Regions from separate parts of the Geobacillus lituanicus genome, predicted to be linked through region 3. Evidence: riboswitches for the same ligand, from Rfam matches in the RefSeq annotation. Region 3 holds a riboswitch; each other region holds the start of a gene.
What was found. A riboswitch is a leader RNA that binds a small molecule or an ion and turns the genes downstream of it on or off. The one in region 3 is predicted to bind cobalamin.

Region 1 (3,272 bases), 860 kb from region 3:
GCGGGAAGGGTTCAGTGAAATCGATGTCGCAAAAGAAACGGCAGAGAAGCTTGGGGTAGACAACATTAGCTATGTCATCTCACCGCAGGAGTATATGGAAGAGCTGCCGAAAATCATGTGGCATATGGATGACCCATTAGCTGATCCGGCAGCTGTGCCGCTCTATTTTGTGGCCCGTGAGGCGAGAAAACATGTCACGGTCGTGCTTTCCGGTGAGGGGGCAGACGAGCTGTTTGGCGGCTACAACATTTACCGCGAACCAGAGTCGTTGCGGCTGTTTGCGCGCATGCCAAACATCGTAAAAGCGGTGTTGCGGGTGATCGCGAAGATGCTTCCGGACGGGATGAAAGGAAAAAGCTTTTTGGAGCGCGGCACGACGCCGCTTGAAGAGCGGTATGTCGGCAATGCGAAAATCTATAGCGAAAAGGAAAAAGCGGCGTTGATCAAAACGTACCAAGAGGGGCGCGAATATACGGCGGTGACGGCTCCTTTTTACCGCGAAACGCTTCATTACCCACCCGTCAACCGGATGCAGTATATTGATCTTCATACATGGCTAAGGGGCGATATTTTAGTCAAAGCGGACAAAATGACGATGGCCCATTCGCTTGAGCTGCGCGTTCCCTTTTTAGACAAAAAGGTATTTGAGGTTGCTAGGCAAATCGCCCCTGACATGAAAACAGCCAACGGCACGACGAAATATATTTTGCGCAAAGCGGCCGAGGGCATCGTACCGGATCATGTGTTAAACCGGAAAAAATTAGGGTTCCCCGTGCCGATTCGCCACTGGCTGAAAAACGAAATGTATGACTGGGCGAGACAGCTCATCAACGAAAGCGAAACTGATCATCTGTTCCATAAGGACGTGCTCTATCGGCTGCTGGATGAACATGCCCGCCACAAGGCGGACCACAGCCGCAAGCTGTGGACGGTCTTGGCGTTTATGGTTTGGCATCAAGTGTATGTGGAAAAGAAGTACGATTTTGCTCCATCCGTACAAAACGAGAAGCGGCCAGCGTCTGTTTTGGAGGCGTAGCAGGGAAACGACAGGGCGTTCTAAGGGCGACACCTAGAACGCCTTTTTCGATGGTGCGGACAGTTTCCTTGCCTTTGGCGAAGCGAAAGAGAAAATTTGCTTTCTCCCGCTCTTGCAATTTTCCCGGTTTTGGTATATGCTTGTTCCATCAGGATGCTAAACTACTATATATTGGTTTTGAGGTCTTTTTTTACAACTACATATTGTTCTGCTAAGCAACGGTGTCCATCAGGACTTAATAGGGAATCCGGTGCGAATCCGGAACTGCCCCCGCAACTGTATGTGCGGACGAAATGGGATGGCCACTGGCGGCAAGAGCTGTTCGGCGCGCCGCTGGGAAGGCCCCAAAGTAGGACGATGCACGAGTCAGGAGACCTGCCTTGCTTGGAACGTTTCATGTTCTTCGGGGTGTGAGAAGATGAAACGATAGGGGAAAAGAACAAGGGGTTCGTCTGCCTTTTTCCGTCTGTCGTTTCATCCGCTCGCCTGCCCGAGCGGATTTTTTTATGGAGGAGAGGGGAAACGAATGACAGTGTCCACGAAGTCTATTGTTGTCGATGATCAAGGAAAAGAGAAATCATTTTCGCGCGAGGAGTTTGCTAGGTTGGTGGAGCAGGCGGCGGCAGACTTTGTCCGTTTGTCGCTCGAGGAATATGAAGAACGTGTATGGCAGCTTCTCAGCCGAAAAGAGATGGTCACCTTCGAGCAGCTGTATCAAACCGCCATTTTGGAAGGGCTGTCGTATATTAGTGAGGAGGAGCCGGACTGGACGTTTGTGTGCGCCCGGCTGTATTTGCGGCAATTGTACCGTGAAGCGGCGCGGCAACGCAGGTACGATGAACGCGAGCGGTATGGCGATTTCTACTCGCTGCTTGTTGCGCTGACGGAACAAGGGGTGTACAGCCCGTTCTTGCTTGAACGTTATACGAAAGAAGAAGTCGACGCCATCGGTGCGTTTCTTGATCCGGAGAAGGACAAGCTGTTTACGTACATTGGGCTGCGCACGCTCGCGGACCGGTATTTGGCCCGCGATTATGAGCGGCGGTTGTATGAATTGCCGCAGGAGCGGTTTTTGGTCATTGCCATGACGCTAATGGTGAATGAACCACCCAAGCGGCGGCTTGAGTTGGTGAAGGAAGCGTATTGGGCGTTAAGCAACTTATACATGACCGTGGCGACGCCGACGCTTGCCAATGCCGGAAAGTCATACGGCCAGCTGTCGAGCTGCTTTGTCGACACGGTCGATGACAGCTTGCAAGGGATTTATGACAGCAACACCGACATCGCCAATTTGTCGAAATCGGGCGGCGGCATCGGCGTCTATTTAGGCAAAATCCGTTCGCGCGGCAGCGACATTAAAGGATTCAAAGGGGTCTCTTCCGGCGTCATCCCGTGGATGAAGCAGTTGAACAATACAGCGGTGAGCGTCGATCAGTTAGGACAGCGAAAGGGAGCCATTTCCGTCTATTTGGATGTATGGCATAAAGACATTTTTGCGTTTCTCGATGCGCGGCTCAACAACGGCGACGAACGGCTGCGGACGCATGATTTGTTCACCGGCGTTTGCATCCCTGATTTGTTCATGGAGCAAGTCGAACAGCGCGGCGACTGGTATTTGTTTGATCCGCATGAAGTGCGGAAGGTGATGGGGTTTAGCTTGGAAGATTTTTATGATGAGGAAAAAGGGTGCGGCAGCTTTCGGGAGAAATACTGGCAATGTGTCAACGAACCAAGACTGTCGAAAGAAAAAGTGCCGGCGATCGAAGTGATGAAAAGCATCATGCGCAGCCAGCTCGAGTCGGGGACGCCGTTTATGTTTTACCGCGATGAAGTGAACCGGCAAAATCCGAATCGCCATCTCGGGATGATCTACTGCAGCAACCTTTGCACGGAAATCGCGCAAAACCAAAGCCCAACGGTGATGAAGCGGCAATATGTGAAAGACGGGACGATCATCATTGAGAAAATCCCAGGCGATTTTGTCGTCTGCAACTTATCGTCGATCAACTTGGCGCGGGCGGTGACCGACGGCGTTTTGGCGCGGCTGATCCCGATTCAAATGCGGATGCTCGATAATGTCATTGATTTAAACAATATTCCGGTGCTGCAAGCCGACCTGACGAATCAAAAATACCGCGCTGTCGGGCTTGGAACCTTTGGCTGGCATCATTTGTTGGCGTTAAAAGGCATTCGCTGGGAGTCGGAGGAAGCGGTCCGCTATGCCGACGAGCTGTAT
Region 2 (3,272 bases), 360 kb from region 3:
GGGATTCTTCCCCGATATGAAGGGACGATGATGCACGATGCGTTCGGTACATATCCGAAATACACACATGCCACCCATGCCCTTTGTCATGCCCACCATTTGCGTGAGTTAAAAGGATTCATCGAACAGGGGCATACGTGGGCGATGCGCATGACCACGTTTCTGTTAGCCGCCAAGCAAGCCGTCGAAGCCCATCACGGTGCACTTTCCGAAGAAGAAGCGAGACGGTGGGAACGAGTGTATGATCGCATCCTAGAAAGAGCACAACACCGATTAGAAACGATGACGCCTCTTCCGAAAAAAGCACTCGCTTTTGTTCGACGCCTTCAAAAACGAAAGGAAGAAGCGCTGCGTTTCTTACGTGAAGTACATGTTCCCTTTGATAACAACCAAGCCGAACGCGATCTTCGCATGGTCAAAGTCAAAGAGAACATTTCGGGTACGTTTCGCGAAGAAACATTCGCGCAGTCGTTTTGCATCGCAAGAAGCATCGTTTCCACACTGACGAAACACGAAAAAAACGTGTGGGATTCGTTATGTCTTCTGTTGGCAGGCGAAACGATCGATCGAGTTCTTTCCGCTACCTAGGGCATTTTCTATGACCGAAATGCCCTATTTGTGCTGGGCTTTTTTATACACTAGCACTGGGGTGAATAGTTACGTTCAATCTTTAAGAGTTTTACAAAAGTTAGGGATGCAATTTGAAGGGGTTATGAGAGAACATTGGTATATTAAAGGTAAATTTAGGGATATGGCTATATACTCTATTCTAAAACGAGATTATTTTAAACCCGTGGTGCTAGATAAAATCAGACGAGCATAAAAATAGTCCTTGTATGAAAATTTCCTTTTAAAATGAAAGTGCTCACCTAACATTAGAAAGGAGAAATCCCATACAAGAGCGTCTTCATTTTACAACGGATCAAGCGGAAATTCAAAAGCAATATACGGCGATCTTGTTCTTGGTATCAGCGCAACTGTCTGGCGGCTCTAAATGTATTGTAGCGCTGAAATCGTCATTTGTTAAAGCAAGGAAATGGGTCATAATCGCCATTCATATTCTTGGAAAGTTGTTTTGTTTGGAGAGGGCTAGGATCATTCCGCGATGTAGGAGGAGAGCTTGATGGATAAACACCAACAAGCCATTATCACCGTTTCAGCCTATATTACGAATGACACGGGAGAGGTTTTGCTTGTTAAAAGCTATGACCGCTCCGATACGTGGGAAATGCCGGGTGGACAAGTTGAACCGGGCGAGCCGCTCGATCGGGCCGTTCATCGCGAGGTGCATGAAGAGACTGGCGTTGACATCCGTCTCATCGGGGTCAGCGGCGTGTATTACAATGAAACTAAAAATATCATAAACATTGTATTTAAAGCGACATATGTGAAAGGAAACGTTTCTCCCCAGCCTGAGGAAATTCAAAAGGCGAAGTTTGTGTTGATCGATGAGTCGAATATTGATGAATATGTGACATGGCCGCATTTGAAATCGCGGGTGCTCGATGCGATGAAAAGGGGATGCTCTGTTCCTTATGAAGCATGGGTCATGAATCCGTCTCGATTGTCTGCAAGAGTGGGAAGGTGAAGTGCTGTAAATTCATAGTTGTCAAATGCCAGGCCTTGCTTTAATATAAAAATGTCCATATCCGATAACTAAATCAATTCGCAGCAAGGCGCCGAAACGGCTTAATAGGGAATCCGGTGGGAATCCGGAGCTGTCCCCGCAACTGTCAATGCGGACGAAATGAAATCGCCACTGTACGGACAGATGGCTTGCGCTGTTTTCCGTACGGGAAGGCTTCAGAGTAGGATGAAGCATGAGCCAGTAGACCTGCCTTGCTTGCCGCAGTTTCCGAATCTTCGGGGGGTGAGACGCGGAAACAGTCGCATAGGGCATTGCTGTGCCCATTGGCGGTCTGTTTCGCGCTCATTCCCCGTTCGGACGGAATGGGCTTTTTTGTTGTACATACATCATCGAAGGGGGAATGACGGATGAAACGTTGGACATGGCCGGCGGTGGTGGCGGTGTTCTTCCTTTTGGCCGCCGTGCTCGTCGGCTGTGGCGGGGCGAATGGCAGCACCGAGCCTGCGAAAAAAGAAGAACCGAAAACGGAACAAGCGGCGTTTCCAGTGACGGTGAAAGACGGGCTTGGCGAGGATGTCACGATCAAAGCGGAACCGAAAAAGATCGTCTCGCTCATCCCAAGCAATACGGAAATCGCCTATGCGTTGGGGTTGGGCGATAAGATCGTCGGCGTCAGCGATTTTGACAATTATCCGGAAGACGTCAAAACGAAAACGAAAATCGGCGGCATGGAATTCAACGTCGAGAAAATCATTTCGCTCAAACCGGATCTCGTCTTGGCCCACGCGTCAAGCGCCCATAACTCGCGCGATGGCCTCAAGCAATTGAAAGACGCCGGCATTACCGTGCTTGTCGTCAATGACGCGAAGTCGTTCGACGATGTATATGCGTCCATCGACTTGATCGGCAAAGCGACCGGGACGACAGACAAAGCGAAGCAAGTGATTGATGAGATGAAAGAGAAGCTTGCGAAAATCAAAGAAAAAGCGAAACAAATCCCGGCGGACAAACAAGCGAACGTCTGGATTGAAGTGTCGCCGCCGCCGCAAATTTATACGGCCGGCAAAGGGACGTTTATGGATGAGATGCTTCAAGTGATTTCGGCGAAAAACGTCGCCGGCAGCTTGGAAGGCTGGCCGATGGTGACGGAAGAAAAAGCCGTGGCCTATAAGCCGGATGTCATCATCACGACATACGGCGGAGCGAAGCAAGTGTTTGCGCGCGCCGCTTGGAAAGACGTGCCGGCGGTGAAAAACAAGCGGGTGTATGACGTCAACACCGACTTAGTAAGCCGCCCGGGTCCGCGCCTTGTCGAAGGGGTCGAGGAACTTGCCAAAGCCATTTACCCGGATGTGTTCAAGTAAAATGTGGATGTATATATTGGCCGTCACCGCGGCCGTGTTATCGCTTCTCGTAGGGGTATCGACAGGATCGCTGTCGATTCCCTTTTCTTCTATTGTCCGCATTTTGGCGGCTGAATGGTTCGGAGCGGCGCTGCCTCGCCACATTCCAGCTGATTGGGTGCCGATCGTGATGGCGATCCGCTTGCCGCGCGTCGTGCTTGCGTTTTTGGTCGGGGCGTCATTGGCGCTGGCCGGGGCCGCGTTTCAAGGGCTGTTAAAAAATGCGCTCGCCGATCCGTACACGCTCGGCGTCTCGTCCGGCGCGTCGGTCGGGGCGGTGC
Region 3 (3,272 bases):
GAGCAAGCCATTTTTCTTCATCGCATTACGCCCCCTTTTCCTTTTGGAACAGCGGAGAAGCTTGATAGGAGGAAAGCCAGTTCCAGACGATTACCGTTATGATGCCTTCCGTCACCGCCAACGGCACTTGAGTAATGGCAAAAATGCCGGCGAATTTCAAAAACGAGGCGGTGACTCCCCCATCAGGAGACGGAAACGCCAGGGCAAGCTGCAGGGACGTCATGACATATGTAGCCAAATCAGACAAACAAGCGGCAAGAAACAAAGCCGCTCGATTGGATACCGCCCCTTTTCGGCACAGTTGATACACTCCGTACGCGACGAACGGGCCGACGATCGCCATCGACATCGCATTGGCCCCAAGCGTCGTCACTCCTCCGTGGGCAAGAAGCAGCGCTTGAAAGAGAAGAACGACTGTGCCGATCACCACCATCACCCATGGTCCAAACAAAACCGAGCCGAAGCCGATCCCGGTCGGATGCGAGCTGCTGCCGGTGACGGATGGAATTTTCAACGCCGACAATACAAATGTAAACGCGCCAGCTAACGCCATCAGAAGCTTATGTTCGGGGTGCTGCTTCAGCGTATGCACAAGCCGCCGCAATCCGAACACAAAGAACGGCAAAAACAACAGCCACCAAAACAGCGCCCATTTGACAGGCAAAAATCCTTCCATAATATGCATGGCATACGCTTCATTTTCATTCGTCAACAAAAAATAGGAAACGAACAAAGCCGCCATTCCGCTCCATCGAACCGCTCTCTTCATTTATCCCTTCACTCCTTTCGCAGCATGTTCCGTTTTCCGTTTTCCGCTTGGCGCCTCCCGTTCGCCGGCTGGCGTCAACACCAATTCGCCTTCGTATTCATACGTCGCCCACTCCCGCATCGGAACCCCCTCACCCAAATGGGCGCGCACAACCTCCTTCGCCCGCTCCGGCGTCATCTGTCGATACCAGAATGCCTTGCGGATAGACGATCATCACGCACGCGTCTTGGCATCGTCCGTTGCAGCGCGTCCTTGTTGTATGGACAGCGTCGTCAAGCCCGAGACGGGCGATCTCCTCGCGCACCGCCGTTGTCACGTCATCCCCGCCATGGCGGAGGCACGTCCCTCCGTTGCAAATGAGCACATGATGCTTCATTCCCCGCAAATCCCATGTCGCCACCGAATCCCCCCTTTTTGGCTAGAATGATAGAATTTAGACGCAGACAGACGGGCAGGTTTTCGGCAAAAGAAAAAGCACCTCTACAGCAGAGGTGCAGAAAAATGTATACGAAAGCCGTAAACGGCCCAAACAGGCCCAATGCAGCCATCATTCTCCCGCACGTCTGCCTATAGTCCCGTAGGCATCCGTCCGATCCAAACAAGGCAGGTCTCCTGACTTAGGATCATCGCTTGACGGCGTCTTCCCGAAGCATCCTTCAGTGACTTGCTGCCGCAAAGCTCCCCATCACAGTGGCGGGCACCGTGCCGGATTTTCACCGGGCTTCCCTTTTCACCCAAACCCTAGAGCAGGCTTAGGCACCTTGTCTGTTTCTCGCCTATTGATCTTGTCATGGAACAAGCATCCGTTCTCATCGTAGTACAACTTGATGGCAGGCGTCAACCGTTTTTTGCCGACAAATCTTCGCGGGCGACGACAACGCCGTCGGCATCGGCGTACACGTATGCGCCCGGCTCCCAGCGGACGCCGCCGAACTCGAGCACAACGTCGCGGGCGCCTTTTCCTTCTTTTTTGCTTTTCACTGGGCACGTGCCGATCGCCATGACCCCAAGCGGCATGCGGCCGATTTCCGCCGAATCGCGAATGCAGCCGTGGATGATAACGCCGGCAAGCCCCCGGTCGCAGGCGATTTGCGCCAACCGGTCGCCTAATAGCGCCACGCGGCGCGAGCCTTTTCCATCGACCACGAGCACCGTCCCCGGCGGCACCGTCTCGAGCGCTTCACGGACAAGGACGTTGTCCTCAAACACGTCGACCGTCGCGATCGGCCCGGAAAACATCCGTTTTCCGCCGTACGATTGAAACGAAAGTTCGCACACTTGCAACTCATCTAAACATTGATCGCATAAATCAGCTGTTTTCATGATCCTCTCCCCTTTCGTTTTTTTCATTCGCCACCATTCGTCAAAATCCTGCCGACTCCACATTTTTTGCGGCGCTGCTTCTGCTCGGGCATCGGATGCGTGTCCTTGCGGGGCCGCTGAAAACGATAAAAAGATGTTCTCGTCCCCGCTTTCCGGCGAACGAAAAAACGGCCCCGCACAACATGGCGGAAGCCGTTTTGGCCGCCGGGACGAACGAGCCCCGTCCGGTGATTCAGCTGGGCTAGCTGGATTCGAACCAGCGCATCACGGAGTCAAAGTCCGTTGCCTTACCGCTTGGCTATAGCCCAACGTTTTGTTGTCGTTTACAGTATGCGGCATGATGGTGCACGTTATGCATCAACCTGAATATTCTTTTGCTTGATGTGCGACACTATCGGTACAAGCACCCTTTCCCCACTATATCACCCCGTATTCCCCTAACACTTGTTTTCCTGATATGATACTGGAAGGGGAGAGATGTCTATGCGCCGGATCACGGTTTTTCGCTTCTATCTTTGCGCATTGTTTTTGTTATCGCTGCCGATCGTCTTAGCGGCCGCGGCTGCCTGGCAGCCACCCAGCCAGCCGAAAACCACCGTCATCGCCCACCGCGGCGCGTCCGGACACGCGCCGGAGCATACGCTCTCATCCTACCGCCTCGCCGCCCGCATGAATGCCGATTATATCGAAGTCGATGTGCGCGCAACGAAAGACGGGAAGCTCGTTGTCCTGCATGATGCGACGCTCGCCCGGACGACAAATGTCGAAACGGTTTACCCGCACCGGTCGCCATGGCGGGTCAGCGATTTTTCATTGCGTGAGCTCAAAAAATTGGATGCCGGATCGTGGTTCGATCCACGCTTTGCCGGCGAATGCGTTCCGACGCTTGATGAGGTGGTTCGGATGCTGAAAGCGGAACGTGTAAACGTTCCGTTGTACGTCGAAACGAAACAGCCCGGCATCGAACGGGCGGTCGCCCGCCTATTGCAAAAACACGGCGTTCTCCAGCGCGGAAGCGTCATGTTTCAATCGTTCCATCCAGAAAGTTTGCAGGCGCTCCGCCCGCTCATCCCGCGCGGCGTCCCGCTCATTCAATTGGTCGGCGAAAAGGAAGCGCGAAGTGGCCGCGACGAGCTGTTGCAACAAATCGCCGTCTATGCCGATGGCATCGGCTTGCCGC

Region 1: it holds a riboswitch for cobalamin, as region 3 does, so the genes downstream of both, ACR1UW_RS06020 (ribonucleoside-diphosphate reductase subunit alpha) here and ACR1UW_RS10455 ((2Fe-2S) ferredoxin domain-containing protein) in region 3, are expected to answer to the same signal.
Region 2: it holds a riboswitch for cobalamin, as region 3 does, so the genes downstream of both, ACR1UW_RS12300 (ABC transporter substrate-binding protein) here and ACR1UW_RS10455 ((2Fe-2S) ferredoxin domain-containing protein) in region 3, are expected to answer to the same signal.

Annotation. Positions count from the first base shown of each region.
Region 1 covers NZ_CP194773.1:1,189,968-1,193,239, forward strand. The annotation lists gene asnB (asparagine synthase (glutamine-hydrolyzing)) at 1-1,036, shown strand, start outside; cobalamin riboswitch at 1,238-1,433, shown strand; gene ACR1UW_RS06020 (ribonucleoside-diphosphate reductase subunit alpha) at 1,563-3,272, shown strand, end outside.
Region 2 covers NZ_CP194773.1:2,415,019-2,418,290, reverse strand. The annotation lists gene ACR1UW_RS12315 (IS66-like element ISGst1 family transposase) at 1-588, shown strand, start outside; partial or broken gene ACR1UW_RS12310 (IS982 family transposase) at 894-1,075, shown strand; gene ACR1UW_RS12305 (NUDIX hydrolase) at 1,121-1,588, shown strand; cobalamin riboswitch at 1,658-1,856, shown strand; gene ACR1UW_RS12300 (ABC transporter substrate-binding protein) at 1,996-2,952, shown strand; gene ACR1UW_RS12295 (FecCD family ABC transporter permease) at 2,939-3,272, shown strand, end outside.
Region 3 covers NZ_CP194773.1:2,054,874-2,058,145, forward strand. The annotation lists gene ACR1UW_RS10445 (energy-coupling factor ABC transporter substrate-binding protein) at 1-21, opposite strand, end outside; gene ACR1UW_RS10450 (energy-coupling factor ABC transporter permease) at 26-769, opposite strand; partial or broken gene ACR1UW_RS10455 ((2Fe-2S) ferredoxin domain-containing protein) at 770-1,169, opposite strand; cobalamin riboswitch at 1,355-1,548, opposite strand; gene rraA (ribonuclease E activity regulator RraA) at 1,607-2,092, opposite strand; tRNA gene ACR1UW_RS10465 (tRNA-Gln) at 2,329-2,400, opposite strand; gene ACR1UW_RS10470 (glycerophosphodiester phosphodiesterase family protein) at 2,576-3,272, shown strand, end outside.